2 regions of the Pueribacillus theae genome follow, and region 2 is predicted to be linked to the other one. Evidence: predicted binding sites of a transcription regulator. Region 2 holds the regulator's gene; the other holds the start of a gene.

Region 1 (16,082 bases), on a different contig from region 2:
TTTATCATTATCGAAAAAAGAACCCGGCTTCCAGGGAAGGAAACCGGAATTCTTCTATATTTCTAATTCCCCAAGCCTTAGTAGCTCGACTACCGCTTGAGAGCGCCCCTTCACTCCTAATTTCTGCATTGTATTTGAAATATGGTTTCTTACCGTTTTTTCGCTGATAAATAATTCTTTCGCGATTTCTCTTGTCGTTTTGTCTTGGACTAGTAGCTCAAATACTTCTCGTTCTCTTTTCGTAAGAAGCGGTTTCGGTCGATAACGATTTTTCAACGGTTCCACCCTCCTTGCGCGGGCTTTAGGAACTGTTTTCAAAAGAGATAGGTTTAGTCTCAATTAGTATATGACTTGTTGCATTTTCATGTGAAAAAAAAGAAAAGCCTCCTTGGGGGAGACTCTATTGTAAAATTATAGATTTTAAAGGTTGTCGCTTCCAAAGAAGTTTTTGAACATCTGCAGTGTCGTCGCTCTATTCATTGAAGCAATCGACGTTGTAAGCGGAATGCCTTTCGGACATGATTGAACACAGTTTTGTGAGTTTCCGCAGTCTTCTATTCCGCCCTCACCCATTAATGCGTTAAGCCGTTCTTCTTTATGCATTGCGCCTGTTGGATGAGTATTAAACAGACGGACGAGAGAAAGTGCAAAAGGCCCAATGAAGTCGGATCGATCGTTTACATTCGGGCATGCTTCTAGACAAACACCGCACGTCATACATTTCGACAATTCATATGCCCATTGTCTTTGTCTTTCAGGCATACGTGGACCAGGTCCTAAATCATAGGTTCCGTCAATCGGAATCCACGCTTTAATTCGTTTCATTGCATTAAACATGCGGCTCCGATCAACGACTAAGTCGCGAACAACCGGAAAAGTCGCCATTGGCTCAAGACGTATTGGCTGATCCAACTTATCAACGAGGGCTGTACAAGATTGTCGCGCTTTTCCATTAATCACCATTGAACAAGCACCGCACACCTCTTCAAGACAATTCATTTCCCATTGAACAGGCGTTGTCTTTTCCCCTTTTGCATTCACCGGATTCCTGCGTATCTCCATTAAAGCGGAGATGACGTTCATGTTCGGTCTATAAGGAAGTTGAAATTCCTCCTGATAAGAGGAAGACTCAGGTGAGTCTTGGCGAGTGATGATAAATCGAACCATTTTTTCTTCACTCATTTTTCATTCCCCTCCGCTACTTCATGTTTTTTCGTATAGTCGCGTTTCCGCGGTTTAATTAGTGAGACATCAACATCTTCATATTCAAAGTCTGGGGCATTTTTCTCTGGGTTAAAGATGGCTTTTGTCGTCTTCAACCATTCATCGTCGTTCCGTTCAGGGAATTCAGGCTTGTAATGTGCCCCGCGGCTTTCATTACGGTTGTAAGCGCCAAGTGTAATGACACGAGCAAGCTGAAGCATGTTCCAAAGTTGGCGAGTGAAGAATGTTCCTTGATTGCTCCATTTTGAAGTATCGTTAATATTGATGCGTTTGTAACGATCCATTAATTCTTGGATTTTTTCATCTGTTTCCAATAACTTTTTATTTTCGCGAACGACTGTAACATTGTCTGTCATCCATTCCCCAAGTTCTTTATGAAGGACGTATGCATTCTCGCTTCCATCCATCGCAATAATGTTATCAAATTTCTCTTGTTCTTGGCGTGCTTGGCGATCAAAGACATCAGAAGAAATATCTTCACTCGACTTGTCCAATCCGCTAATATATTCAACCGCATTCGGCCCAGCGACCATTCCACCGTAAATTGCCGATAGAAGTGAGTTGGCGCCGAGGCGGTTCGCACCATGCTGAGAGTAGTCACATTCGCCTGCAGCAAACAGACCCTGAATGTTTGTCATTTGGTTGTAATCAACCCACATTCCGCCCATCGAATAGTGGACAGCAGGGAAAATTTTCATTGGAACTTTACGCGGGTCGTCTCCTGCAAATTTCTCATAAATTTCAATAATCCCGCCAAGTTTAACATCAAGCTCATGCGGATCTTTATGAGATAGGTCAAGATAGACCATGTTTTCGCCGTTTATCCCAAGTTTTTGATTGACGCACACATCAAAAATTTCCCTTGTTGCAATGTCACGCGGCACAAGGTTTCCATATGCCGGATATTTTTCCTCTAGGAAGTACCACGGTTTCCCATCTTTGTATGTCCAAACCCTTCCGCCTTCCCCACGGGCAGATTCACTCATGAGGCGAAGTTTATCGTCCCCTGGAATTGCCGTCGGGTGGATTTGAATAAATTCACCATTCGCATAAATAACACCTTGCTGATAAAGAGAAGCAGCAGCAGATCCAGTATTGATGACAGAGTTCGTTGATTTGCCAAAAATAATGCCAGGACCACCAGTTGCCATAATAACAGCATCGGCTGAGAAAGATTTAATTTCAGAAGTTTTCATATCTTGAGCGACGATTCCGCGACAAACTTCGTCATCATCAATAACAGCTGATAAAAACTCCCAGTTTTCATATTTTGTAACAAGTCCTGCGACTTCGTGGCGGCGAACTTGTTCATCCAATGCGTAAAGCAACTGTTGGCCGGTTGTTGCACCGGCGAATGCGGTTCTATGATGCTGCGTACCGCCGAATCGACGGAAATCAAGCAATCCTTCAGGTGTTCTATTAAACATTACACCCATACGATCCATCAAATGGATAATGCCTGGAGCAGCTTCACACATCGCTTTAACTGGTGGTTGATTCGCAAGGAAATCACCGCCATACACTGTATCGTCAAAATGAATCCAAGGCGAATCGCCTTCACCTTTCGTATTTACAGCACCATTAATTCCACCCTGTGCACAAACAGAGTGGGAACGTTTCACAGGTACGATTGAAAAAAGATCGACGTTTACACCGGCTTCTGCAACTTTAATTGCTGACATCAAGCCTGCTAAGCCACCGCCGACAATGATAACATTTCCTTTGCTCATTGTGTCAGCCCCCTTCGAACTTCTATTCTAATAATCAATTGCGCCTCGGCGTAATTGCGTCCAGATTTTTATCGAGCTAGCTCGATAAACTCCACTAAAAAACCTGTGACATCCGCCGGAGGCTTTAACTTTATTTAGCAGGGTTTCAACCCTGCTAAATAAAGTTAAACAAATGCCAAAATCGCACTTACTCCAATGATTGCGAGTATGATAAATACAATGAGAGAAACGTACGTAAACACTCTTTGGGAATTCGGTGTTACAATAAAACCAAAGCTTACACAGAAAGACCACAAACCATTTGAAAAGTGGAAGATTACAGTAATGACACCAATTAGATAAAAAATAAGCCAGCCCGGATTTGTTAAAATTTCATGCATCATATCATAATTAACTTCTTGTCCAAACATGACTTGGATACGGGTTTGCCAAATATGCCATGCAATAAAAATTAATGAAATGATACCCGAGACACGCTGCAACAAAAACATGACATTTCTGAAATAACCATATTTTGATGCATTATTTTTTGATTGGAACGCAATGTAAACGCCATAAATACCATGAAAAAGCAGTGGGAGGTAAATGATAACCCACTCGAGCACATATAAATACGGTAAGTTTGAAATGAAAGAAGCAGCTTTATTAAATGCCTCTGGCCCCCTAGTCGCAAAATAGTTGACTGTTAAATGCTGAAATAAAAACACGCCAAGTGGAATCACACCTAACAGCGAATGAAGTCTGCGACTCGCAAAATCTCGAGTTGCCGCCATATGTATTTTGCCCCCTTTTGAAAGAAATTTTTGTTGTAAATTGATTACGTCGGCTAAAAAACTGTTCTTCCCACACAACATATGATTTGTCGCTAAAATGTGACAAGTTTATTGTAACCCCATGGAACATTAGCGTCAAGATAACGTCATTTTTCATTTTTCATTTAAGGCCACTGGCTTTATAATAGTGTTAGTTAAAAAAGGGGGCAATTATCATGCAACATGCAAAAGAAAAAAAAGAAGAACTCATTTCACCCTTTGCTTATACGTTATTGAGAAACGAATTATTGCCTGAACTCCTTGGCAAAGAAGAGCAACCAATCCTTTATTGGGCAGGAAAACACCTCGCCCGAAAATATCCATTGTCAAGCGCTGAAGAAATTTGCCAATTCTTTCATGAAGCGGCATGGGGCGAACTTTCGGTTATTTCTTCAAAGCAAAGTAAAATGTTATTCGAATTAAATCCAAGTTACAATCATTCATCCCATTTCAAACTTGAAGCAGGTTTTTTGGCCGAGCAGGTTCAAAACATGAATCGCTGTACAACCGAAACGTTTGAGCAAATAAAAAAGGATGTTGTATTATTTACAGTCGAATCAAATTTAAAAGATAAAATAAGATGAATCTAAACATAGTGCGTTGACAAATGCACTATGTTTATTCTTTTTAGTATGTGTTCAAAAAGGAGGACAACGAGAGGGTATTTCAACTAAAGGCAGGCCACATCCTTGTGGCCAACGTTGAAATGTCGCCATCCTGGCTCCGTCGAGGAAGCGTAGCTCTGAGCAGCACCGCAGCGACGAGCGATACTTCTATGATCCGCTGCGAGTTGCACCGAGGAAGCATGCTTCGGAGCAATGCTTGTAGACGCGCAGGTGCATAACTCCTTTCAATTAAGTGAGGAGCGGAAGAGCAAGCTGACGAAGAGATTCGCAGCCTATCGTTCCCGGACTTTTTGAACATCCTTTTTAAGATGATCCATAATTGTTTTCGCCAGCTTTTCAGTCATTCCCGCCGAAATGAAGTCTTCAAGGGACGCCTGTTTCATTTTTTTTATGGAACCAAAGTGCTTTAGCAGCATTTTCTTCCGCTTAGGGCCGATCCCAGGTATATCATCCAAGGTTGATTTAAGCATTGATTTCCCGCGAGTATCTCTGTGAAAAGTAACAGCAAAACGATGGACTTCATCTTGAATCCGCTGCAACAAATAAAATTCCTGACTGTTTCTCCGCATCGTAACAGGTTCAGGCGGAGCACCCATTAGAAGATGGGATGATCGATGCTTGTCATCCTTTGCCAACCCGCCGATTGGAATCGATAAGCCAAGCTCGTTTTCAAGGACGTCTTGGGCAGCAGAAATTTGTCCCTTTCCCCCATCGATAATAATCAAGTCGGGAAGGCGGCCGTTTTCCTTAAGCAGCCGGGAATACCTTCTCCTTACGACTTCCTTCATTGATGCATAATCATCAGGACCTTCCACGGTTTTTATGTTGTATTTTCGATACTCTTTTTTATCGGGCTTTCCATCGGTAAAAACAACCATTGCCGACACAGGATCTGCTCCTTGAATATTCGAGTTGTCGAAAGCCTCGATTCGATAAGGCGGGTCGATGCCAATGATTTTACCCAATCCTTCAACAGCTTTTATCGTTCGTTCCTCATCCCGCTCAATGAGCGCGAATTTTTCATCTAAAGCAATTTTAGCGTTCTTTTTCGCAAGAGCAACAAGCTCTTTCTTCTTTCCTATTTGCGGTTGGGTTGCACGTATTTTTAGGAGCTTGCTAACCAATTCTTTATCAATCGTTTTCGGCAAAAGAATTTCTTTTGGAACAGGATGATTTTTTTGTAAATAGAACTTTCCGATAAACGTAAGGAAGTCTTCCTCCGCTTCATTGTAAAACGGGAATAAGGAGACATCTCTTTCAATTAATTTGCCTTGCCGTATAAAAAATACTTGTACACACATCCAGCCTTTATCGTAAGCGTAGCCGAAAATATCACAGTCCGTCGCATGATGTAATATGATCTTTTGTTTCTCCATTACCTTTTCGATATGCAATATTTGATCCCGATACTCTTTTGCTTTTTCATAATTCATCTCTTCTGATGCTTTTAGCATTTTCTCTTGTATTAATTGTTTTACTTCATGATAGCCTCCACTCAAAAAACGTGTAATGCCTTCAATCATTTCTCTTGTTTTATCTTCTGAAACATCTTTTACGCAAGGTGCCAAGCATTGTCCAATATGGTAATATAGGCAAACCGTCTTAGGCATTGAACGGCATTTACGAAGCGGAAAAATTCGGTCAAGTAATTTTTTCGTTTCTTGAGCTGCATATGCATTTGGATAGGGGCCAAAATACTTTCCTTTATCTTTTTTAAGCTTCCTCGTAATGATTAATCGAGGATGTTTTTCTGCGGTAATTTTAATATAAGGGTAGCTTTTATCATCCTTTAGCATCACGTTGTATTTTGGATCGTACTTTTTAATTAAATTCAATTCTAGCAAAAGAGCATCAAGATCTGAAGATGTAACGATATATTCAAAATCGGCAATTTCGCTGACGAGCCGCTGGGTTTTCGTATCATGGGACCCAGTGAAATAAGAGCGTACCCGATTTTTTAACACTTTCGCCTTCCCGACATAAATAATTTCACCAAATTTGTTTTTCATTAAGTAACAGCCTGGTTCATCTGGAAGAACAGCTAGTTTATCTTTTAATGACATCGTTCCGTCATCCTTTTTGCGAATATATAAAAAAGCCTGTGTAACCGACAGGCTTTAGTGATAGACATGACTTATCCTTTTATCCCGTTGCAACTGTCCGTAAGCCCCCTGCTTCAAGATTTAGAGATTTCGAAGAAGCCTAAGTGGGGTAACGGACGCTAACTCCCCGATAAGTCTCGCTTTATTGATGCTTTTTCAACGTGCTGACCAACGCTTCTTTCGGTTGAAACCCAATAAGTTGATCAACTGGTTCGCCATCCTTGAAAACAATGAGTGTCGGGATGCTCATTACACCAAATTTTCCAGCTGTTTCTTGGTTTTCATCAACATCCAATTTTACGATTTTTACGTCCTCGCCCATTTCAGCGTCCACTTCTTCTAATACTGGGGCAATCATTTTACACGGGCCGCACCATGGAGCCCAAAAATCTGCCAACACAAGGCCTTCTTTTGTTGCATCAGAAAAATTTCTATCGGTTACATGTTCAATCGCCATTCAATTTACCTCCTTGATATACTTGTTGCACATTCTAGAGAAAGTATAACACTCTTTTATATAGGGTGCTATTTTTTTGCCTATCTATTCTTGAAGCGAGATGCAGATCAGAAAACGGGCATTCTGCCCGTTTTTTATAGAACCTTTTTAAATTCTTCTGTTAGCAATGGTACAACTTCAAATAGGTCGCCTACAATGCCATAGTCAGCAACACTAAAGATATTTGCTTCAGGGTCTTTGTTGATCGCAACGATGACTTTTGAGTTGGACATACCAGCTAAATGCTGAATCGCACCAGAGATACCGCAAGCAATGTATAAATCTGGTGTAACAACTTTACCCGTTTGTCCAATTTGAAGTGAATAATCACAATAGCCTGCGTCACATGCACCACGTGAAGCACCTACAGCTGCACCGAGAACGTCAGCGAGCTCTTTAAGAGGTTCAAAACCTTCCGCACTTTTCACACCGCGTCCGCCTGAAACAATAATATTGGCTTCTGAAAGGTCAACGCCTGTTGAAGTTTTTCTAACGATATCTTTAATGATTGTGCGCAAGTCTTTAATATCAACGTCAAGCTCAGAAACCTCTCCGCTTCTTGATTCATCTTTTTCAAGCGGTTTAATGTTGTTAGGACGTACAGTCGCAATAACAGTGCCTTCTTTTACTTTTTTCTTTTCGAAAGCTTTACCTGAATAAATTGGGCGAACAAACACGACATCATCGCCGTCAGCTTCAACCCCCGTTGCGTCAGAGATAAGTCCGGCTTCTAATTTAGCCGCAATTTTTGGCGACAAATCTTTCCCGATAGAAGTGTGGCCCATAACGATGCCCTCTGGACTTTCGTTTTCAATGACTTGAAGAAGTGCTTGGGAATAGCCGTCAGGTGTATAGTTTTTTAATTTTTCGTTGTTAACAACGATGACGCGATCCGCACCGTATGTAATCATTTCATTGCCAAGTTCTGTAACATTTTCTCCAAAGATAACTCCTACCACTTCTCCACCTGCTGCAACGTCCTTACCAGCTGCAATCGCTTCAAAGGAAACGTTTCGCAATTCGCCTTCTCGAGCTTCTCCTAACACTAATACTTTCTTTGCCATTACTATCCCTCCGTATAAATGGTCTCTCTAGACTGGATTAATTGAAGTTGTTCAAAAACCGGAAAACTTGTACATATAGTTAAATAACTTTGGCTTCGTTTCTTAAAAGGCTAACGAGTTCTTGGACTTGATCGCTAATTTCGCCTTCGAGTACTTTACCTGCTTGTTTAGCTGGTGGAAGATAACGGTCAACGATTTCAGTTTTTGCTTCCAAATCATCTTCATCAAGATCAAGATCATCTAAGTCGATTTCTTCAAGAGGTTTTTTCTTCGCTTTCATTATCCCTGGTAAAGATGGGTAACGCGGTTCATTCAACCCTTGTTGAGCAGTTACTAAAATAGGCAGTGAAGTTTCGACAATTTCGATGTCACCTTCTACGTCACGCTCGATTGTTACATTCGTACCGTCTATATCAAGTTTTGTAATGGTTGTCACACATGGAATGCCTAGCAATTCAGCTAAACGAGGACCCACTTGTCCAGTGCTGTTATCGACAGAAACGTTTCCGCCAAGAATAAGATCGTATTCTTTATCTTCGAAGTACTTAGCTAAAATAACAGAAGTTGAAAACTGGTCTGCTTCATCCAAATCTTCTGAATTAATGAGAACAGCTTTGTCTGCGCCCATTGCAAGTGCAGTTCTCAATTCTTTCTCAGCGTCTTCATCACCGACAGTTACAACTGTTACTTCGCCGCCAAATTCGTCGCGCTTTTGAATGGCCTCTTCAATCGCATATTCATCATACGGGTTAATAATAAATTCGGCTCCATCTTCGACAACAGCACCATTATTAATCGCGATTTTTTCTTCTGTGTCAAAAGTTCTTTTCATTATGACATAAATATTCATTTATAAGCCCTCCTAGAATTATTAATGTATTTTGATGCACATGCTTTCCCAGCTTACAAAAAGAATTTTAGCATAAGAGAAAGGAACATGCATTAAATGATTGTGAAAATTCATTAACGTTTTAAAGCTACCGAGTTTTTGAATCCTTCAGCAACCCGCTTAAAAGCAAGTGATGAATCGGCGCTGCGAGTGACACAAGGTCATATTTCCGATCCTTCATCACCCATGTTGTTACGGTTTCGTCTATCGTTCCAAAAATCATTTGCCTTGCAATTCTTTTATCCATCTCTTGTTTAAAGACACCCTGAAGCTTGCCTTCGTCTATTATTGTGTCCAAAAGAATCAGTAAATCCTTTAAAATTTCGCCAATTTTTCCACGAAGCCTTTTATCCGTTTGTCTTAGTTCCAACTGTGTAACGATTGCCCAGTGGTAATTCTCGCTTAAATTTTTAAAATATGTTTCAATAAGGGCGAGCAGCTTGTCTTCCACCGTTTCTTTGTCACCCATTGCTTCCTCAATACAGCTTACGAACAGCCCCATCTTTTCCCGAAAAACCGAAATTAAAATGTCTTCTTTGTTTTTAAAATAAAGGTAAATGGTTCCATCCGCTACTTTTGCTTTTTTTGCAATTTTTGAAACTTGGGCTTGGTGAAAACCGTTTTCTGCGATGACCTCAACGGCTGCATCAATGATTTGACCATACTTCGGCCCCCTGCTTTTGCCTAATCTAGACACAATCTTTACTCTCCTTTATCAAAACATGAATGACCATTCATTCAATACCATTTTAGCTTATTCTCACTTGTTGTCAATGACTTTTGGTAATTGGTTGAAATTAAACATCCTACGTAAAAAATACAATGTAGATCATACCTGCTATAAAGAAAATTCCACAAAAAACCAACAATATTTTCCAAAGCGTTTCCATTTCCTCACCCTTAGCTAGTTGTTTAAGAAGGAGAGTTGGCAACAGAAGCGCAAAGCCAATCTCCCAACTTTATTTTAAATCAACAACGGTTACTCCACTGCCGCCTTCGCCGGCTCCACCCATACGAATTCCTTTCACATTTGGATGTTTTTTCAAAATTTCCTGTACGCCCTTTCTCAGCGCGCCAGTTCCTTTGCCGTGTATAATATTTACCTTTGAATAACCCGCAAGAACTGCATCGTCTAAATAACGGTCAACTTCAATTTTCGCATCTTCATACCGTTTTCCGCGCAAGTCAAGTTCTGTTTTCACAGTACTGCCATTTCCTTTCACGGACACGAAGGTGCGATTAGCAGTTTCTTTTGTTTTTACCTTCTTCAAATTACCTGCATTCACGTTTACTTTCATAATGCCGATTTGCACGAGATATTCCTGCTCATTTATTTTCTCGACAATGTAGCCTTTTTGAGACAAATGGGTGACTTCAACTTCATCGCCCGGTGATAATTGTTGGTGGTTTTCTTTTTGCTTTTTCGATTTTTCTTTTCGATCTGTTAAATGCGGAGCAGCTTCTTCGAGCCGTTTTTTCGCATCGATCAGCTGGTGTTCTTTTACACCGCTAACCTTGTAGCTTCGCAGCTCTTTGATAATTGCTTCCGCTTCTTTCATTGCTGATTCTACTGCTTGTTTTGCCTGTTCTTCTGCTTCAAGAAGAATACGATCCCGCTCTAGTTCATGCGTTTCTTTTTGCTTTTCGTACTCGCTTCTTAACTTCTCGGCTTCTTGTCGGAGTATCTTTGCTTCTTCATACTCCATTTCGGCTTGTTTTTTTGTTTCTTCGAGCGACGTAATCATCTTGTCTACTCGTTTTGTATCACTCGAAATTTGTTGCTTTGCATGTTCAATGATCTTCTCATTTAACCCGAGCCGTTTTGAAATTTCGAACGCATTGCTTCTCCCGGGGATACCGATAAGCAATTTATATGTTGGCTTAAGCGTTTCGACATTAAATTCCACACTGGCGTTAATGACGCCTTCGCGGTTGTATGCATAAGCCTTCAGTTCACTATAGTGCGTGGTTGCAACGACACGTGCCCCTCTATCTTTCACATAATCGAGAATGGAAATCGCCAGTGCTGCACCTTCCTGAGGATCTGTCCCTGCGCCAAGCTCATCAAAAAGAACGAGGCTTTTGAAATTCACTTTGTCCAATATGCTTATAATGTTTGTCATATGTGATGAAAAAGTACTTAAATTCTGTTCAATCGACTGCTCATCTCCAATATCGGCAAATACATGTTCAAAAATGGACGCTTCAGAGCCTTCTTCAACAGGGAGTTGCAAGCCTGACTGAGCCATAATCGTTAAAAGTCCAATTGTCTTTAATGTTACCGTTTTACCGCCGGTATTCGGCCCTGTAATGACAATTGAATCATATGCTTTCCCAAGCTCTACTGTAATTGGCACGACATCTTCTTTTGGAATGAGTGGGTGCCTTGCATTTTTGAAATTCAAATAGCCATTTTCATTCAGCTTCGGTTTTGTCGCATGAAGCGTTTTTCCATACAAAGCCTTCGCAAAAATAAAATCTAGTTTAGCTAGCACCTCTAAATTGCTAAGTAATGGATCGGAAAACGAAGCCACTTCATTTGAAAGCGCCGTTAGAATTTTTTCGACTTCTTGCCTCTCTTTCCCCTTTGCTTCTCTCAGTTGATTATTAATCATGACAACAGACTCAGGCTCGATAAACAATGTCGCGCCTGAAGAAGATTGATCGTGGATAATCCCTCCGAACGCGCTTCGGTATTCCTGCTTAACAGGGATGACGTATCGCTCGTTACGGATGGTTACAATGGCATCTGACAGCATTTTTTGATTGGAGCTTGAGCGAACGATCGTTTCAAGTTTTTCACGGATACGCGCTTCATAGCTTCTCAGCTGCTGACGGATCGTTCGCAAACCGGGAGTTGCTGAGTCAAGCACCTGGCCGTCACTGTCAATGCACCGTTTAATTTCTGCCTCAAGCTCACCTGCAGGAATAATCTCTTCGGCAAGGCCAGATAACATCGAAAGATTTACCTCATTTTCCTCAAAGGATTCGATAAACCTTTTAAGCTGCTTGCCACCGTAAATCGTGCTTGAAACATCAAGCAATTCCTCGGTATTCAGCATTCCGCCAATTTCAGCACGTTTAACTGCCGCACGAATATTACGAATGCCGCCAAACGGAGCAGATCCTTTCAGCCTGATGGCCGTCATCGCTTCATCCGTTTCCTCCTGCGCCTTAACAGCCGCTCCAAAATCCGTGCACGGTTCCAGTTCCATCGCCAACTCCTTGCCCAACGAGGTGGCCGCATGTTCTGTTAATCTCTCTTTTATTTTATTAAATTCCAACAGTCGCAGCATTTTCTTTTGCAATCGATTTCCTCCCTGCATCCGTTAATCAAGATTTAAATGTTTACGCAGTTCCCCAATGGAATACGTGTTTAACACCGTTTCACTTTTTACCCAGCCTTTTCTTGCCGTTGCGATGCCATATTTCATATGTTCAAGCATCAGTTCATGGTGGGCGTCTGTGTTTATGACAAGTTTCACACCTTTATTTTGGGCTTTTTCAAGCCATTTAGGCGCTAAATCGAGCCGATTCGGGTTGCTATTTAATTCAAGTGCTGTTTTTGTCTCTTTCGCTACATCAATCAACATGTCAAGATCAACATCATATCCTGATCTTCTGCCGATTAATCGGCCTGTCGGGTGGGCAATTAAATCGACATGGACATTGTTCAATGCATGAATAAGCCTCTGCATAATTTTATCTCTGTTTTGTGAAAAAGACGAATGAATGGACGCAATGACAAAATCAATTTCCTCCAATAGCGCATCATCAAAATCCAGCGTACCATCCGGCAGTATGTCCATTTCAACACCGGTTAAAATTGCAAAGTTTGAAAACGAGGAATTCAACCGTTTTATCTCTTCCCGCTGTTGTTTGATTTGATCCGGCGTGAGCCCATTTGCCACTTTTAAAAACTGTGAATGATCCGTAATCGCGATATATTCGTATCCTTTTTCCATAGCGGCCAACGCCATTTCTTCAATCGTATTGGCCCCGTCACTCCATGTGGAATGCATATGCAAATCGCCCTTTATATCCTCAATCGAGATAAGGTCAACATCTTCTTTAAAACGTTCCGTCTCTTTTTCTCCTATGCGAAGTTCCGGCGGGATGTCATGCAATTGAAAATGGTTGAAAAATTCTTCTTCTGATTCGAACGTGATCAGTTCGCCGTTTTCAGTTTCAATCCCGTATTCGCTAATTTTTTCGCCTCTTTTTTTGGCAAGCTGCCTCATGAGGATATTGTGGTTTTGAGATCCGGTAAAGTGATGCAAAGCCGTTGCATAGGCGTGTGGCTCAACAAGCCTAAAATCAACGCCAATTGGATATTCATATATCAGTTCAACCGAAACTTTCGTCTCCCCATTGGCTATCACATCAGAAACATGTTTAAGCTTCAATAGTTTTTCAGCAGCGACTTCAGGCTTTTTCGTCGCAATGACAAAATCCAAATCCTTCACCGTTTCGCTGAATCGCCTATAGCTCCCTGCCACTGCAAAACGATCAATCTCTTTTATTGAAGCGAGCTGCTGTTCGATGTCTGCTACGATCGGGATGACCATCGCAATCGGAAATCGATCAGGACTTTTACCAAAATCCTTTAACACAGAAAGAATTTTTTCCTCTGACTTTTTTCCGAATCCCGGCAAATGCTGTATACGATTTTCTTCGCAAGCCTTTTGGAGCGATTTCGCATCTATGATATTTAATTGTTCATACAGTTTCGCCAATTTTTTTCCGCCTAAGCCAGGCAATTTCAAGAGGGGGATTAGCCCTGTTGGCACTTCCTTTTTCAATTCCTCAAGCAAACTGGATTGCCCGGTTTCAAGCAGCTCGTTAATAACCGAAGCCGTCCCTTTTCCAATGCCGGGCAAATCTTCGACATGTTCAATTTGATTCATACTTCTCAGGTCTTCTTCAAGCGCCCTTGCTGCTTTCCGGTAAGCTGAAATTTTAAACGAATTTTCTCCTTTTAATTCTAAATAAATTGCGATTGTTTCCAAAGCTTTCACGATCTCTTTTTTATTCACGCTATACCAACTTCCCTTTTCACTCTAGCTAAAGAAGCAAATCGTCCTAAAAAAACTTCCCCAACGGAGAAGTCTCAAGTGATATTACTTGCCCATAGATTTTGTAATTTTGCCGAAAAAAACGGTGTATGTTTTACCATGCTTTGCGCAATAAACGATTGGTCAAAAGCGCCTTGAATCGATTCAACAGGAACGATCGCTGCAATGTATAAAACAAGAAATAGTAAAAGATAGATTTCTAAAAATCCAAGCACGCCGCCAAGCCACCTGTTAATTGTGCGCAAAATTGGAAGTTCCGCTAAAAAATCGAGCATTGAACCAAGAATATGCATCGCAATTTTCGTACCGAAAAACAGAATGGCAAACGCGATGCCACGATAATAAATTTCCTCAACGTTCAAAGCATTCAAAACGATGCTTGCGCTTCCTTCAACAAAATTTGGATAAGGAATCCATAGCTTTAAATGTGGAGCCAGGTTATCAAAATACAAGTAGGCTACAACCAAGGCAATAATAAAACCAGTCAAATGGACAACCTGTAAAATCAACCCTCTTCTTAACCCGATTAAGAAGCCCCCGATAAGTAAAACGATTATAATTAAATCAATCATTCATCTTCCTCATTTTCTTTTTGAAGTTGTTCGCTTTGCTTATTTTGCAATTTCATATATTCATTTACAGCGTTAACAGCTGTTAAAACGGCTAATTTTTTCGTATCCAAAAAAGGGTTCGTCTCTTTAATTTCACGCATTTTTTCATCTACATACCTGGCGACTTTACGAATATGCTGCGGATCTTCGTATCCGACGATCGTGTATTGCTCATCATATATCTTAACAGTCGTCCGGGATTTTTGCCTATCATCCGCCACCAAAATGCCCCCTTGCCAACAAGAGTGTTACTACTATGATAACATGTCGAAAAAAATAATAAACAAATAATTATTTCCGGAGGTTCTGATATAATAAAGATTTATAATTGCCAATCGATAAGAGAGGAGCTTATTCAAAAATGTGTACTGTTGTTCTTACTGTTTCCGAAACTATTATGAATGAAATTCGAGAGGATTACAATAAATATAAAACGAATAAATTGCCGCCCGGAAGTGTGTTTGCAGCGAAAACTCCCGGCTGTACAATTACGGGGTATCGGTCTGGGAAAGTCATGTTTCAAGGAAAGGAAGCTCAAAAAGAAGCAGGGCGATGGGAAGGGGATTCGGCTAAGAAAAACAATAAGCGAAAGCATATTGACCAGCATCAATGGAGCCCTCCCCATCATATACAGGAGTTATCGATGATTGGTTCTGATGAAGTTGGGACAGGAGATTTCTTCGGCCCGATTACGGTTGCTGCTGTTTATGCTAAAAAAGAGCAGCATCCCCTTCTAAAAGAACTTGGGGTAAAAGACTCAAAACATTTAACTGACAAAAAAATTACAGAAATTGCAAAAGACCTATTGCATGTAGTCCCTTACAGCCTATTAATTTTACATAATAAAAAATACAATGAACTTCAAGCAAAAGGGATGAGCCAAGGAAAAATGAAAGCTTTGCTGCATAATCGGGCCCTTTTAAATGTCATGGAGAAAATTAAGGGCGAACATTATGACGGCATATTAATTGATCAATTCGCACAGCCTGACACTTATTTTCGTTATCTTGCAACCGAAAAAGAAAAAGTTACCTCCGTTTATTTTGCAACTCAAGCTGAAGGGCTCCACCTATCTGTCGCTGCCGCTTCCATTATTGCCCGCTATGCATTTTTAAAAGAAATGGATAAGTTCGAAACCCAATTTGGGTTCGCTCTCCCGAAAGGAGCGGGAAAACAGGTTGATGAAGCTGCTGCTGCCCTTATCTCGAAATATGGTGAAAGCATTCTTGGACAATGCGCTAAACAGCACTTTGCGAATACAGGGAAAGCAAAACGATTAGCTTCACTTAAAAACTAGGGCCTTATGATGGAAAAAAGTGGCCGCCTCAAAAGTGAGGCTAGCCACTAATGTTTAACTTCTTAACCCAGCGTCTAGCTTCGGGGTTAAGTAACCTAGTTTTCAGGGATTTCCAACTTTCTGATTGAACACTGTCTTATTGTCTTAATTCCGCTG
Region 2 (16,082 bases):
AGTGCATAATCAGGCTGTGTCCCGTCGGAAAAAGGGTAATAAATATATTTTTCGATATTGGCTGCATTTAACAGCTCAATATGAGGTTTAACCTCATAAAGAAGAGGGATAGGGGAGGGGGAAGATTGATTATTTTGTTTTTCTAAACTTGAACGGGTTGACTCGTTCGTTTCTCTAAGCGCCTCTAAATCGATAAGCCCGGCTTTATCCAAAAGATCATAAATATTAAGCTCATAGGCATCCGCAATTTTTTTTAAGGAATTTATTGAAGGGATGACTTTTTTTCCTGTTTTTCGATTAATGCCTAGCTCTAAATCTCTAATATAAGAATGGCCAAGCCCACTTTTGCTCGCAGCTTCTCTTAAGGACAAATTCTTTTCTTTCCTTACTGCTTCTAAAAACGTTCCTAGCACATTTTCCATCCTAGAATCACCTGCCAATCAATTAAATCAATTGTACACTATACAACACATTATATAAACAAAAACATTGAACGTAAAACAACACAAGGTAAGACAGAAATACAACACACGAAACGTTTGTGTATTGTATAAAATACATCCGATGAATATAAAAAGACCATCCAAATGTTGAACAGTCTTTTTATACATTGCTAAATTTTTGTGTGTTAAGCGAGAGAACGAAATACACCAATTACTTTGCCTAAAATCGTACAATTTTTTAATATAATTGGCTTCATGGCAGAGTTTTCCGGCTGGAGGCGGATAAAATTCTTTTCTTTGAAAAAACGCTTCACAGTAGCTTCATTTTCCTCTGTCATGGCAACAACAATATCACCGTTATCTGCTGTAGCCTGCTGTTTAACGATAACGTAATCCTTATCATAAATGCCCGCTTCGATCATGCTTTCCCCATCTACCACAAGTATAAACATCGGATCATGGCTGGAGAAATGCTTAGGCAAAGGAAAGAAATCCTCTACATTTTCGACAGCTGTAATTGGTTGGCCGGCTGTTACTTTTCCGATGATTGGAACATTAATGCTTTCAACCTTTGGCAATTTGTCTCTTCTGTCAATAATTTCAATTGCTCTAGGCTTTGTAGGATCGCGTCTAATTAAGCCTTTCTTCTCAAGCCTTGCCAAATGGCCGTGGACTGTTGAACTTGAGGCAAGCCCTACCGCTTCTCCAATTTCCCTAACTGATGGGGGATATCCTTTTGTATTTACTTCTTCTTTTATAAAATCTAAAATCGCTTGCTGCCTTGTAGATAATTTTAACATCATTGCACCTCGCTCATTATACTGTTATTTAAAATTATATCAGATAATGCCCTTCGCTACAAACATAAGTTCGAGTTGTATTCGTTATTAAGGAAAATCTTTTTTCCATATGTTAAAATAAAGCGGAGTTTTCCAAGATGTGAGGAGTTGAAAATAGAATTGAAATCGGAATTAAATCGCATAAATGAACTGGCAAAGAAAGCGAAAACAGAAGGTTTAACAGATAAAGAAAAAATTGAACAAAAGGAGCTTCGTGGACAGTACCTAAAGAGGTTTCGCAGCGCTTTTGAAAAACATCTTCACGGATTAACGGTTGTTGACGAGTTGGGAAACGACGTAACACCGGAAAAACTTAAAAAAAGCAAAAAACGTAGACATAAGCATTAATTGTTAAAAAGTTAGCTTGTATAAAGCGGATTTAATTACTATTATAAAGAGAGACTTCAAACAATGCGGGATAGAAGGAGTAGATAGATGAAATGGAAAATCAATTGGATGCGGCAGCAATAAATACAATCCGGACACTTTCTATCGATGCGATCGAACGTGCCAATTCCGGTCATCCGGGTTTGCCGATGGGGGCAGCGCCGATGGCCTATGCACTTTGGTCTAAAATAATGAATCACAATCCAGCAAATCCGGAATGGTTTAACAGAGATCGTTTTGTATTGTCTGCCGGACACGGCTCGATGCTTTTATACAGCCTGCTTCATTTGTTCGGATATGAAGTAACAATGGACGATTTAAAAAACTTCCGCCAGTGGGGAAGTAAAACACCGGGCCATCCGGAATACCGTTATACACCGGGAGTTGAAGCGACAACAGGGCCTCTAGGGCAAGGAATCGCGATGGCTGTCGGGATGGCCATGGCAGAGCGCCACTTAGCGGCTACTTATAACCGAGAAGGCTATCCGATCATTGATCATTATACATACAGCATTTGCGGCGATGGGGATTTAATGGAAGGTGTTTCAGCAGAAGCGGCTTCTTTGGCCGGCCATCTTAAGCTTGGCCGATTAATTGTCATGTATGATTCGAATGACATTTCTCTTGATGGTGACTTGCATTTGTCATTTTCAGAAAATGTCGGTGCAAGGTTTGAAGCGTATGGATGGCAAGTCATCCATGTGGAAGACGGCAATGACATCGCTGCTGTGGAAAAAGCTTTGCAAGATGCGAAAGCAGAAGTAAATAAGCCTACCTTAATTGAAGTAAAAACAACGATTGGTTTTGGATCACCAAATAAAGCTGGTAAATCAGCCTCTCACGGAGCCCCTTTAGGTAAAGAAGAAACACGATTAACAAAGCAAGCGTACAAATGGGAATTTGAAGCGGATTTCCATGTTCCTGAAGAAGTAAGGGAGCACTTTAACCGGTTGAAAAATAAAGGAATCGAGAAAGAAAAAGAATGGATTTCTTTATTTGAACAGTATAAACAAGTTTTTCCGGAATTGGCAAAGCAATTAGAGTTCGCTTTAAACGAAACACTTCCTGAAGACTTTGAGAAACACATGCCGGTATTTAATGAAAATGAAGACACGCTCGCTTCACGCGATGCTTCAGGCAAGTTTATAAACGCTGCTGCTTCACTATTGCCTAATTTCATCGGAGGTTCCGCGGATTTGGCAAGCTCAAATAAAACATTGATAAAAGATGAAAGCAATTTTTCAGCGGAAAACTATAAAGGCAGAAATATTTGGTTTGGAGTACGGGAATTTGCCATGGGTGCAGCAATCAATGGAATGGCCTTGCATGGCGGCCTACAAGTTTTTGGTGCAACATTTTTCGTTTTCTCCGACTATTTAAGGCCGTCGATTCGTCTGGCGGCTCTTATGAAGCTCCCGGTTACGTATGTATTTACACATGACAGCATTGCGGTAGGCGAAGACGGGCCAACCCACGAGCCAATTGAACATTTGGCATCATTGCGTGCGATGCCGGGCTTATCCGTTATCCGTCCTGCAGACGGAAATGAAACAGTCGCGGCTTGGCGGTTGGCTTTGGAAAGCATGAATGAACCGACAGCGCTCGTTTTAACCCGTCAAGGTTTGCCAACGTTAGCCGGCACAGACAAATTAGCATATGAAGGGGTGAAAAAAGGCGCGTATACGATTTCTAAAAGCAGCAATTCACAAATCGATGCGTTGCTCATCGCGACTGGCTCCGAAGTAAACCTTGCCGTTTCAGCAAAAGAACAACTTGAAGCTGAAGGCATTCATGTCAATGTCGTCAGCATGCCTTCGTGGGATCGATTCGAAAAGCAATCAGAAGAATATAAACAAAACGTATTGCCATCAACAATAAAAACCCGTCTGGCAATTGAAATGGGATCCTCGTTAGGCTGGAGCAAATATGTAGGCGATTCGGGAGATGTGCTGGCCATTGATCGTTTCGGAGCATCAGCACCCGGGGATACCATCATCGAAAAATATGGTTTTACCGTTGAAAATGTTGTTCGAAAAGTAAAGGATCTGTTGAATAAAGCGAGACATCAATGAGTGGAAAATGGTCAAAAACCGTCTTATTTTTTTCGATAAGGCGGTTTTTTCGACGAAACTAGTGTTATCTTGCGTCATGAAGCGACAAGGATTTTTCATAAAATTGTTTATAATGGAAATATTATTGAACAAGGAGGATCCTTCATGAGGCGTTACGTTATTTATTTATTGGATAAAGAAGTAGCACATAATTACTGTGGCAAAGAAGAAAAATTATACCAGCTATTTCTCGAAGCACAAAATAAAATTTCTCCATACAATTCAATAGTAAAGAAACAAATAAAATATATTACGAACGAAATTCCTGTTCCTTATTTGCATCACGTGATATTGACTGAATTAAATGATCAACTACATAGCTATGAAAAAGAAAAATCATATGAAATTTTTATTGAAGAAAACAATAGCAGAGCGGTTCTTATCACAGAAAAAAATTATTTATCGCTTTATGCATATGGTTCGTGTGAGGCCGAGTCCGTCTTTTTTGAGGCCCTTCGAAAATTTGAACCAAGTTTCCTAGCTATCGATTTTAAACATTCAAATTACGGTTGGCTAAACCCAATCAAACGAGAAAACCTCGTTTAAGCTAAAAAAATAATTTGGCTGGCCGCCTCTTATCTCCCACATCTTGTAGATTCCGTTCTCATCCTATTGTATAATCGGATAAGATTGTAGTAAAATCAACAGGAAGATAGTTCGGAAATCCCGATGGACAAGGATTAGAGAGAGACAAGGAGGGAATCGCAATGTGGGTCTATATTTTAGTTGGTGCACTTTGCTTACTGGCAGGTGTTGCTTTAGGCTTTTTTATTGCACGTAGATACATGATGAATTATATGAAAAAGAATCCACCGATTAATGAAAATATGCTACGGGTAATGATGATGCAAATGGGTCAAAAGCCGTCACAAAAGAAGATTAATCAAATGATGAAAGCAATGCAAAATCAAATGAATAAATAACGAAACAGTTTAGCACTCAAAAACGAGTGCTTTATTTTATCCCGCATTAACTGGCAGTACGCAACTTTATTGAATAAGGGGTTTTTTGATTGAAAAAGTGGTGTGTGTTATCTGCAATATTTTTCCTTTTCTTATTTGCCACTGGCTGTGGAGGAAGTCCCGTAATGAAAGAGCAAAACGATCCTGAAGGGAAAAATGCAGGAGAAGCAAACGATGAAAAAATGACACATGAACAGAAACAGAACACAGGTTCTGTTGAAAAAGAGGCTGTCGATGTATTGGCTGATAAACGATTGGATAAGACAGTGACTGCAGATGGATCAGGAAAAAATATCGTATCAAATCCAGATGATCTTTTAGTTGTGACAAATAAAGAGCGGAACTTGCCGGCAGATTACATTCCTGAAGATTTAGTCTACCCAAATATTCCGTTCCCATTTGAAGGCAAAGAAGAAAAAATGATGTTGAGAAAAGAAGCTGCGGCAGCGTTGGAGGATTTGTTCAAAAAAGCGAAAGAAGATAAAATAAATCTTTATGCACAATCCGGTTACCGTTCGTATGAACGGCAAGAAGCAATCTTTGCATCCAATTCGGAGAGGGTTGGTGAAGAAAAAGCAAACAGGGTAAGTGCGCGAGCTGGACAAAGTGAACACCAAACGGGTCTGACAATGGATGTGACAAGTCCGGCAGTAGACTACAAGTTAGTCGAAGATTTTGAGAACACCGTTGAAGGGAAATGGGTGAAAGACCATGCGCACGAATTTGGCTTTATCATTCGGTATCCGAAAGGGAAGGAATCAATCACAGGGTATAACTATGAACCTTGGCATTTACGTTATGTTGGAAAAGAACATGCAAAAATGATTCAGCAAAAGGGGATAACGCTTGAAGAGTATCTTCAGCCCAAACATAAGGCAGTAAATAAATAAGCAATTATAAAAGCCCGCATTGATTTGCGGGCTTTTTATGATAGCAGCTCTTGGTAAGGTTTAATGTCGATTTGTTTTTCATTTAATTTTTTGATTAGAAATTTATGATCTCGTTTCGGTGTTGCAATAATATAGCCGCGTATAATTAAATCTTCATCAAGGGTCCGGGCTTTTTCTTTCAGTGCAAGCTCGCCGATTTTACCGGCAATTTTTTGCTTTGCGATGTCTCTGAACAATTCAGGAACGGGTTCAACCAATTCGTTTAGAAGGACTTTTTTATCTTCTGTCCAAAGATGGAGTGTTTTTTCTATATAATAATCTTGCCAATCAAGGATGGATTTGCCATCTTCTTTCGGCAATCTTTTTAAAAATTTGCGAAACATAAAGAATCCGCCAATGAAGATAATTGTAATAAGAAAGACCGACCATAATAGAATAAAGCCCATAAACCATCCTGGCATGAGGAAATCACCTCTAAAAGCATTTTACATCATTGTCTAATATTATACGCGATTCCTTTATTTTCAACAAGCTTTCCTATTGGAACGTTAAGAGAGTTTGCTTTCAATTAAATCGGCAATAAGAATATAACGTTCAGGGGCGCTGCCGATAAAATCGAAAGGGTAGCACGTTGTGACCGTTAAGGTCGCCCGAGGCTTCGGAACGATGATTGTACGATCATCAGCATCTACAATTTTTACTTTGCGAATCTTGTACGTAAATTCTCCGGCTGATGTGGAGACAACAAGCAAATCGCCTTTGCCGACATCGCCAAGCTTTCGGAACACGGTATCGCGGTGGCCTGAAAGGACTGAATTATCTTTTTCGCCGGGGAGTACACTGCCGGCGAAATGCCCCACGCCTTTTTCCAGCTCATCTTCATCTGTACCATGATAGATCGGTAGAACGGCATCAAGCTTAGGAATTTTTAAATCCCCAATTACATCTCCTTTTTCTGGACGTTCGGAATAGGTTACAGTCTTGGCTGTTTCTTCTTTCTCGTTCTTCTTTTCTGGTTGTGTTTCTTGAACGGGCTCTGTGCTCGTTTTCCCGGTTGTATAGATGAAATAGCCAGCCATAAATTTAAAAGCATTTGTCCCACTGAACCAAAGTCCAAACAAAATCATCCCTATGGATAGTGAAAGAAGAACCAGCCGTTTGGTTCTTCTTTTTTTCTTTTTATGTGCGCTTCTCATTCTACATGGCTCCGCCGCTTTTCATTTTACGGAACAGAACAAGCCCTGATAATAGAATCGCAAGTCCAGCGAATGTGTTTGGGAGATAATCGGAAGCCGTTTTCGGCAGCTTTGCTCCGTTGACCGTTTTTACTTTTTGTGATGGCTTTTTCACTGCTTTTGGTGCTTCTTTTGCTGTTTTTTTCGTTTTCACGATACTGGAACCTGCTTGTTCCAACAGGTCGGAGCCAAACATTTCTTTCGTAATCACCATGTCTGCCAAGAACTTGCCACTTTTTGAGAAAAATTTAATTAACAAATTCGCCCCATCCGTAGATTCCAATTTCATGAGCTGATTGAGAGAAATAGGCATCTCTTTGCCATTTTTAACTAAATAAAATTCCGTTTTTAATTCAAAGAGGTCAAGCATCTCGTTCCAAATGCTCAGAAGTTCTGCGATTTCTTTCGCCGACAATTCCTCTGCGCTTTCAAAATCGGCGAATCCCATCATCCGTTCTCCGATTGATTCCATGCGATTGAAGAACTCCTCGTTCTCTGATTCGATGTTCTTTTCGAAGATCGCCATGAAATGGTTTTTCAAGTTTTTGATCTCGTCTTTTGTCAAGCCGAACGGTTTCAGCATTTCGCTAATTTCATCTTCCATTTGATATTCAAAGATTGCCAGATCTAAATCTTCGAGTGACTCATAGTTATTAATCGAGTCACCGTTTTTGTTTAAATAGTTTTCCAGCTCATTCCTTGATTTGAATCCGTATTCGCTTAGCACGTCCTTTAACGTTTCATCATTAATTGGAGTTAACTCTTCGTCATATAGTAAATCAGAGACATCATAATCAAGATCATCATAAAAAACATAATCATCTACAGATGCACCGATTTCTGCAAGAAGGTCATCTAATTCCTCCCTGCTTAACCCGTACTCATCAAGTAAAGACTGAAGGTTTTCATCGTTTAGAACTTCTCCTAAGTATTCTTTTAAATCGTCCACATCGTCAAAGTCTTCTAAACTATAGTCGTGAACATCTTTAAGATATTCAACAAACTCGCTTTCAGGCATGCCGATTTCCTTTAAGTAGGCTTGCAATTCTTTATCTTTTACTTCTACTTTTGCAAAAGCCTGAAAAGGAAAGAGACAGCATACGAATGATAGAGCTAAAACGAATGCCAATGGTTTTTTCACAAATTTTCCCCCTGTTAATTCATAATACAAACACTTCAAATTATAACCGAATTTCTCTTAATTAAATAGAAGTAGTTTCATAGAAAATATTTTCAGGTGGAAAACACGGATAATCCATAAGTATTAGTAATTATTTTTAATAAATAACTTTAAATTTACTTATTAAGTATGATCAAGTATGATAAGTGTTGGAAATAAATATGGATACCTTTCGACAATTATTACATTTTGTTTTATGATTAGTTACGAGGAGGGGACTTTATGTCGAAACAAGATGTTTTTAACGCAAAAAAATCGTTCGAATCTAATGGAAAGACGTATCACTATTATGACTTAAACGTCCTAGAAGAAAATGGAGTAGGCAAAGTTTCAAAGCTGCCATATTCTATTAAAGTTCTTCTAGAATCGGTCTTGCGTCAATATGATGGAAGAGTGATCGCAAAAGAACATGTCGAGAATTTGGCAAAATGGGGCACAGAAGATGTCAAAGAGATTGATGTTCCATTTAAGCCTTCAAGAGTTATTTTGCAAGACTTTACAGGTGTTCCGGCTGTCGTTGATTTGGCATCACTTCGCGGCGCGATGGCTGATATGGGCGGAGATCCTGAGCAAATTAACCCGGAAATCCCTGTTGACCTTGTTATTGACCACTCGGTACAAGTTGACAAATATGCTTCACCAGATGCACTAAAATTTAATATGGAAAAAGAGTTTGAGCGGAACCAAGAACGCTATAAATTCCTTAAATGGGCACAAAACGCTTTTGATAACTACCGTGCAGTGCCTCCAGCAACAGGAATCGTTCACCAAGTAAACTTGGAATACTTAGCTTCCGTCGTCCAAACGAAAGAAAATAAAAACGGAGAAGTGGAAGCTTTCCCTGATTCACTTGTTGGAACTGACTCCCATACAACGATGATTAACGGACTCGGCGTACTTGGCTGGGGTGTTGGAGGAATTGAAGCGGAAGCGGGAATGCTTGGACAGCCTTCCTATTTCCCAGTTCCAGAAGTCATTGGCGTGAAGTTGACAGGACAATTGCCAAGCGGTGCAACAGCGACAGACTTAGCTTTAAAAGTAACGCAAGTCCTTCGTGAGAAAAATGTTGTCGGTAAGTTTGTCGAATTCTACGGCCCAGCTCTTTCTTCAATGCCGCTTGCAGACCGTGCGACAGTTTCAAACATGGCGCCTGAATACGGAGCAACATGCGGATTTTTCCCAGTTGATAAGGAAACGCTTGACTACATGCGCTTAACCGGACGCAGTGAAGAACAAATTAAATTAGTTGAAGACTACTGCAAAGCAAACGGTCTTTTCTATACTGTTGGAACAGAGGATCCAACATTTACAGAAATCGTGGAAATTGATCTGTCCAAGTTGGAGCCAAGCCTTTCAGGCCCTAAACGTCCACAAGACTTGATTCCATTATCAAAAATGAAGCAGGCCTTTAATGATGCTCTAGTCGCTCCACAAGGAAACCACGGATTCGGCCTTGGCGATAAAGAAATCGAACGTGAAACGACTGTAAAATTTGATGATGGCAGTGAAACAGTGATGAAGACTGGCGCAGTTGCGATTGCGGCGATTACAAGCTGTACGAACACTTCAAACCCATCTGTTATGATTGGCGCCGGTTTGCTTGCGAAAAAAGCTGTTGAAAAAGGCTTGACAGTACCAGCTTATGTAAAAACAAGCTTGGCGCCTGGTTCAAAGGTTGTTACAAATTACTTGAATGATTCAGGTCTTTCTCAATATCTTGATCAACTCGGATTTAACCTTGTTGGTTATGGATGTACAACATGTATCGGGAACTCAGGTCCGTTATTGCCTGAAATCGAAAAAGCCATTTTTGATTCAGACTTGACAGTGGCGTCTGTTCTTTCAGGAAACCGTAACTTTGAAGGAAGAATCCATCCATTAATCAAAGCGAACTACCTTGCTTCGCCTCCATTGGTTGTTGCTTATGCATTGGCTGGTTCAGTTAACTTTGATTTGCAAAACGATTCATTCGGCAAAGACAAGGACGGCAATGATATTTACTTAAAAGACATTTGGCCAACTCCAGAAGAAGTGAAAGAAGTAATGGCTCAAACCGTTACGCCGGAAATCTTTAGAAAAGAGTATGCCCGTGTGTTTGACAGCAATGAAGAGTGGAATAAGCTCGACACAACTTCTGAGGAGCTTTACAATTGGGATGAAGATTCAACATATATTCAGAACCCTCCATTTTTCGTTGATTTGTCACCAAATCCTGAGAAAATTCAGCCTCTTAGCGGCATGAGAGTCATCGGCAAGTTTGGGGATTCCGTAACAACTGACCATATTTCTCCGGCTGGGGCGATTGCGAAAGATATGCCTGCAGGCAAATATCTCATTGAAAAAGGCGTTCGCCCAATCGACTTTAACTCTTACGGTTCCCGCCGCGGCAACCATGAGGTCATGATGCGCGGTACATTTGCGAATATCCGCATCCGTAACCAAGTTGCGCCAGGAACGGAAGGCGGCTGGACAACTTACTGGCCAACCGGCGAAGTGATGCCAATTTATGATGCCGCGATGAAATATAAAGAAGACAATACGGGCCTTGTTGTTTTAGCGGGGCAAGATTACGGAATGGGAAGCTCACGCGACTGGGCAGCGAAGGGTACAAACTTGCTTGGCATTAAAACAGTTATCGCGCAAAGTTTCGAGCGGATTCACCGCAGCAACCTCGTGTTGATGGGCGTTCTTCCGTTGCAGTTCAAAAAAGGCGAAAATGCTGATACACTTGGTTTGACTGGCAAAGAAACGATTGAAGTTCAAATTGACGAAAATGTAAAGCCGCGTCAAATCGTAAAAGTTACAGCAACTGCTGAAGATGGCACGAAGAAGGAATTTGAAGTCATGGCACGTTTTGACAGTGAAGTTGAAATTGACTACTATCGCCATGGCGGCATCCTTCAAATGGTTCTTCGTGATAAAATTTCAAAAAAATAAAGATTGATATAGTGAACGTTTTTTAGGCTGTCGAAGAGACTTTCGGCAGCCTTTTCTAATATGAAAAAATTCACGTTCAAACCTGGTCTCAACCTCTGACTTCTATACATATAGTGTGTTACACTAGACTATGTAAAATTAAAGTGTTATAAGAGGCTGTTCAAAAAGTCCGGAGGCTCACAGGATGTGAGTCAGTTCGACGTTATCAAAGACGTGATGCTTTTAGTCGAACATCTTAAGCTGTCGAATTTCTTCGTCAGCTTCGTTCTTGCGGTACTCACGTATCCTTCAAACTGTTCGAAGGTTCTTCTGCTAAAAACGTGCACGTCCTGTGCACAACGCAGAAGCCGCACCTCCTGTGCAAGTCTCAGAACTTCGCTTCCTCGAAGGAGCCAGGCGACATTTCAACGTTGGCCACAGGACGTGGCCTGCCTTTAGTTGAAATTGGGCTCTTTTTGTCCTCCTTTTTGAACATGCACAATAGGGAAAGAAGTGTGAATGAATGTATTCAGTGGAAAAAGATATTCAAGTCCGTTACGCGGAAACGGATCAAATGGGCGTTGTTTACCATGCGAACTACCTTATTTGGTTTGAACTCGGAAGAACACAATTGATTGAAAGCATTGGCTTTACCTATGCTTCTATGGAGGAAGAAGGGTTCCTTTCCCCAGTAATCGATATTCAAGCCACATATAAAAAACCGGTAAGATATGGCGAAAAGCCGAGAGTTAGGACATGGCTTGAAAAATATGACGGTTTGCGTGTTACTTATTTTTATGAAATTTTAAATGAACACGATGAATTATGCGTGTCAGGATATAGCGTGCATATCGCTGTATTAAAAGACAGCTTTCGGCCAGTGTCAATAAAAAAACATTTGCCTAAGTGGCATCGGGAATATGAGAAAATTAAAAGAAATTGAGTGAAGAACATGGCATTTGGGATTACTAAAAAAGAATTGATGCTTTGGAAGAAAAAAGTGTCCAAAGGAGAAATGGCTTTTTTAACCCACTTTTGGTTTGATGAGAGGTTTCCACAGGCAAATACAGTAACAAAAGCAGGGTGTGTTGACATCGAACGTCTCATTGCATGGGGCAAAAAATATGATTTGAAAGAGCAGTGGATCGATCGGCGCAGCCGTTATCCGCATTTTGATCTGTTGGGAGAAAGACAGATTTTAATCTTAACTGAAGAAGGCCAGTGGGATCAAATCAGCCGTTTTCATCTAAAAGGTTAAAGTTCAAGGGAAGATCTACTATGCTTAAAAAAGTTTTCATCTTGATGGTTTCGATAATTATCGTGATTTTTGCATTGAACTTTTTTAATAAACCTGCAGTGCAAGTGAATACGCCAAAAATTGCACACAAGTCACAATCGACAGAAGTACAAACTGAAAAGAAAGCAGAAGAACATGTAGAAGAAGAGTCCTCTAAAATACATGAACCAACGAATAAAGAGGAATCATCCATTCAAACCAAATTTCAAAAAGAAAAGTGGCTCAAAGAGGAAGAGAATGAAGCAGCAGATATTCATATCGTTGGGATCGGAGACTCGTTAACCCAAGGTGTGGGCGATATGAATAAAGAAGGGTATATAGGAATTATTAAAGAAAAAATTGCGAATGAATCCAACGTAACAGTTGCTCTTCACAACTACGCAAAAAGAGGGCAGCGCAGCGATCAGCTATTAAAAAGGCTGAATAAAAATGAATTTAATGAGGATCTGCGCAATGCTGATTTTATTTTTTTAACAATTGGCGGCAACGATATTATGCGTGTTTTTAAAAATAATTTTTTCAATTTAAATGTTGCGTTATTTGAAAAAGAAAGTATCGATTTTCAAAACAACTTGGGAGAAATCTTAACACGTATGAGAAGTGAAAACCCAACAGCACCAATCTATATGATTGGCATATTTAACCCGTATCTCAATTATTTTTCAGATATTGTTGAAATCGATGAAGTTGTCCGAATTTGGAATGAAAGCATTAAAAAGGTAACAGTCAGTTTTCCAGAAGTACATTTCGTTCCAATTGATTCAATCTTTGAAGAGGGTGAAGAGCCGCTTTTGCACGATGATTTTTTCCACCCAAACAGGCACGGATATGAGCTTATCGCTGATAAATTAATCGCCCAAATGAAAGTTGAAGGAGACTTTGTCTCCAAAAAAGTTGAATGATTACGCACATGTTCAGGAGGGAAAAATATGGAGAAGAAGGAATTTGTTGAGATTATTGAAGAATTAAGCAAAAATTATACAGTTAAATCTTTTCTTCCTGAAAAAGCTGATTTCATCTTTATGCTTGAATCCCCCCATATTCAAGAATTGAAACACAACATTCCAGTTGCCGGTTCATCCGGCGCTACAATGTCAAAAAATTTATTTGGAGAACAATATAATAAACCGCTCGGATTGCTAGTTAAAAAGAATATGGAAATTGGATTTGAAAGAAAAACATTAAATAAAATAGGCCTTTTTAATGTTTCGGAAATTCCTCTACAGAGAAAAGCGTATAAAGATAAAGCGTTAGAGGAGCGTTACCACGATTTTTTTGACAACTTGGAGAAGGTTCGAAGCACAAATCACAAAATAAACTATGAATCATCTGAATTAAACGAACTTCAGCAAGTACTGCTCGATCGTTTCAAAGGAAGGCTGGCAATGCTTTTGGATCGCAAATGTACGATCGTCCCATGCGGCAGGTTTGCGCAAAAATTTTTTCGTTTAGCAAACCTTCACGGAGTCGAATGGACAGTCATTCATGACGTTCCTCATCCGTCTTATAATTCTTGGAGCCAAGAAAAATATCGTGCTAAAATTCAAGAATTGAAAGACGCGTTTTATTCAGAAATCTAAATCCAATAAGTCCATTGATAAGTATCGCTTTATAATTAAAACGGTTTTTGTGTATAGTATGAAGAGACAAACTTTTAAATATAAGGAGTTTATACATTTTGAAAACATTTTACGAATTTAATTTAAGTCATCCAGTTGTTCAGTCAATCAGTTCACTTGGCTTTGAGACAGCAACGCCAATTCAAGAACAAACCATTTCAATTGCACTTGAGGGACATGATGTAATTGGACAAGCCCAAACTGGAACGGGTAAAACAGCGGCATTTGGTATACCAATTATAGAAAATAGTGAAGCTGACAAAAGAGCGATACAAGCTGTCGTATTAACGCCAACAAGGGAACTTGCAGTTCAAGTCGCTGAGGAATTAAACAAAATTGGGAATAACAAAGGCATACGCACAGTTCCTATTTATGGCGGACAAAGTATTGATAGACAAATTCGGGCATTAAAAAACAAACCACAGCTTATTGTTGCGACGCCTGGCCGTTTAATGGATCATATGCGGCGCAGAACGGTTCGTTTTGATGAAATTAAAACGGTTGTATTAGATGAAGCTGATGAAATGTTAAACATGGGTTTTATCGAAGATATTGAAACAATTTTAGCTGAAATGCCGAAACCACGCCAAACATTGTTATTTTCAGCGACAATGCCGAACCAAATCCGCATGCTTGCTGAGAAGTTCATGAATGATCCAAAATTGATAAAAATAAAAGCAAAAGAAATGACTGTGTCTAACATTGACCAGGAGTATATTGAAGTCCAGGAAAAGAAGAAATTCGATGTGTTATGCCGGTTGCTCGACATTCAATCCCCCGAGCTTGCCATTATTTTTGGCCGTACAAAAAAGCGCGTCGATGAAGTTTCTGAAGCGCTTATTAAACGCGGCTATTTTGCCGGTGGGATCCACGGTGACCTCACGCAAATGAAGCGTGATCAAGTGATAAGGCAATTTAAAGAAAAAACAATTGATATTATGGTGGCAACAGATGTAGCGGCCAGAGGTCTTGATATTTCAGGTGTTACGCATGTTTACAATTTTGATATCCCTCAAGATCCGGAAAGCTACGTCCACCGCATTGGCCGGACGGGCCGTGCCGGTGCCACAGGCTTGGCCATCACTTTTGTTACGCCTAGAGAAATTGACCATCTACGGACAATCGAAAAGTTAACAAAGAAAAAAATTGCGAAAAGAGCAATTCCAACCTATCAGGAATTAATGGTTGGCCAAAGGCAGGCAACGATTGATAAACTCGTTCATACTGCTGAGGAAGAGGATTTAAAAGAATACAAAATGGCAGCGGAACAATTGCTCGAAGATACGGACTCTGTGACGCTTTTGTCAGCTGCATTGAAATTACTTACAAAAGAACCTGATACAACACCAGTTAAAATTAGTTCCATTGAGCCGCTGCGGGTAAAAAAAGCTAGGAAACAAAACGACTCTTATAACAGAAACCGCGGCCGGGATCGAATGCGCCGCAATAAACCGAGAGGAAGAAAAAAAAGCTAAGCTGCCATGATATTGATGGCAGTTTTTTCTTAAATAAAAGAAATCGGTCTGTTTCGCCGATTTTCTCTATTCTGGCCTCTGTTAAGAAAAAAGCCCGAGCGTTTTTCTTAACTTGCAGGAAAGGCGCGACAGCCATAAAATAAAGGTAGCACAGATAAAGATTGGGGAAGAACGATGAATTCTAAGCTTGCTATTACACAAGAAGCAACAGTGATTAATATAAATGATTGGGTGGGCCGGCTTGCCGTCATAAGAGAGAAAATGCAGGCAAAAGGCGACGAAAATAATGCACGGAAAATTTTGCAGTTAGTCGAGAAAGTGAAGCATAACGAATTTTCAATCGGTTTTTGCGGCCATTTTTCAGCAGGTAAATCGAGTATGATCAATGAGCTGTGGGAAGAAGATCTACTGCCTTCAAGCCCGATTCCGACAAGTGCAAATTTAGTAAAGGTGAAGGCAGGCGAGCCTTGGGCCCGCATTTATTTTAAACAGCAACAGCCTATTCAATTTTCCTATCCATACGATATAAACAAAGTAAAGAAATATTGTGTAGATGGGGATGAAGTCGAATCAGTAGAAATCAGCCATCCGAGCATTCATTTTCCTGAAAATGTCGTCATCATGGACACACCCGGAATTGATTCAACCGATGATGCGCACCGAGTTGCGACGGCATCATCTCTTCATTTAGCCGATATTGTGTTTTACGTGATGGATTACAACCACGT

The links. The regulator LexA, encoded in region 2, represses DNA repair genes until DNA is damaged. The targets are predictions, from matches to a motif close to CGAACATATGTTCG.
Region 1: the regulator LexA is predicted to act here: its motif matches at 2,970-2,983, upstream of sdhA (succinate dehydrogenase flavoprotein subunit).

What each region holds. Positions count from the first base shown of each region.
Region 1 is NZ_QCZG01000010.1:44,344-60,425, forward strand. It holds gene DCC39_RS06640 (helix-turn-helix domain-containing protein) at 55-276, opposite strand; gene sdhB (succinate dehydrogenase iron-sulfur subunit) at 421-1,182, opposite strand; gene sdhA (succinate dehydrogenase flavoprotein subunit) at 1,179-2,954, opposite strand; gene DCC39_RS06655 (succinate dehydrogenase cytochrome b558 subunit) at 3,119-3,727, opposite strand; gene DCC39_RS06660 (YslB family protein) at 3,943-4,350, shown strand; gene uvrC (excinuclease ABC subunit UvrC) at 4,665-6,455, opposite strand; gene trxA (thioredoxin) at 6,637-6,951, opposite strand; gene DCC39_RS06675 (electron transfer flavoprotein subunit alpha/FixB family protein) at 7,086-8,054, opposite strand; gene DCC39_RS06680 (electron transfer flavoprotein subunit beta/FixA family protein) at 8,134-8,904, opposite strand; gene DCC39_RS06685 (TetR/AcrR family transcriptional regulator) at 9,032-9,640, opposite strand; gene DCC39_RS06690 (endonuclease MutS2) at 9,903-12,251, opposite strand; gene polX (DNA polymerase/3'-5' exonuclease PolX) at 12,273-13,979, opposite strand; gene DCC39_RS06700 (CvpA family protein) at 14,054-14,590, opposite strand; gene zapA (cell division protein ZapA) at 14,587-14,850, opposite strand; gene rnhC (ribonuclease HIII) at 14,991-15,926, shown strand; gene pheT (phenylalanine--tRNA ligase subunit beta) at 16,063-16,082, opposite strand, start outside.
Region 2 is NZ_QCZG01000002.1:149,596-165,677, reverse strand. It holds gene DCC39_RS02260 (helix-turn-helix domain-containing protein) at 1-422, opposite strand, end outside; gene lexA (transcriptional repressor LexA) at 629-1,243, opposite strand; gene DCC39_RS02250 (DUF896 domain-containing protein) at 1,403-1,630, shown strand; gene tkt (transketolase) at 1,723-3,741, shown strand; gene sirA (sporulation inhibitor of replication protein SirA) at 3,886-4,326, shown strand; gene DCC39_RS02235 (YneF family protein) at 4,482-4,703, shown strand; gene DCC39_RS02230 (M15 family metallopeptidase) at 4,868-5,632, shown strand; gene DCC39_RS02225 (DUF2621 domain-containing protein) at 5,668-6,093, opposite strand; gene DCC39_RS02220 (class D sortase) at 6,181-6,828, opposite strand; gene DCC39_RS02215 (processed acidic surface protein) at 6,830-8,008, opposite strand; gene acnA (aconitate hydratase AcnA) at 8,270-10,984, shown strand; gene DCC39_RS02205 (acyl-CoA thioesterase) at 11,487-11,906, shown strand; gene DCC39_RS02200 (hypothetical protein) at 11,916-12,221, shown strand; gene DCC39_RS02195 (SGNH/GDSL hydrolase family protein) at 12,242-13,162, shown strand; gene DCC39_RS02190 (hypothetical protein) at 13,190-13,840, shown strand; gene DCC39_RS02185 (DEAD/DEAH box helicase) at 13,939-15,354, shown strand; gene DCC39_RS02180 (dynamin family protein) at 15,529-16,082, shown strand, end outside.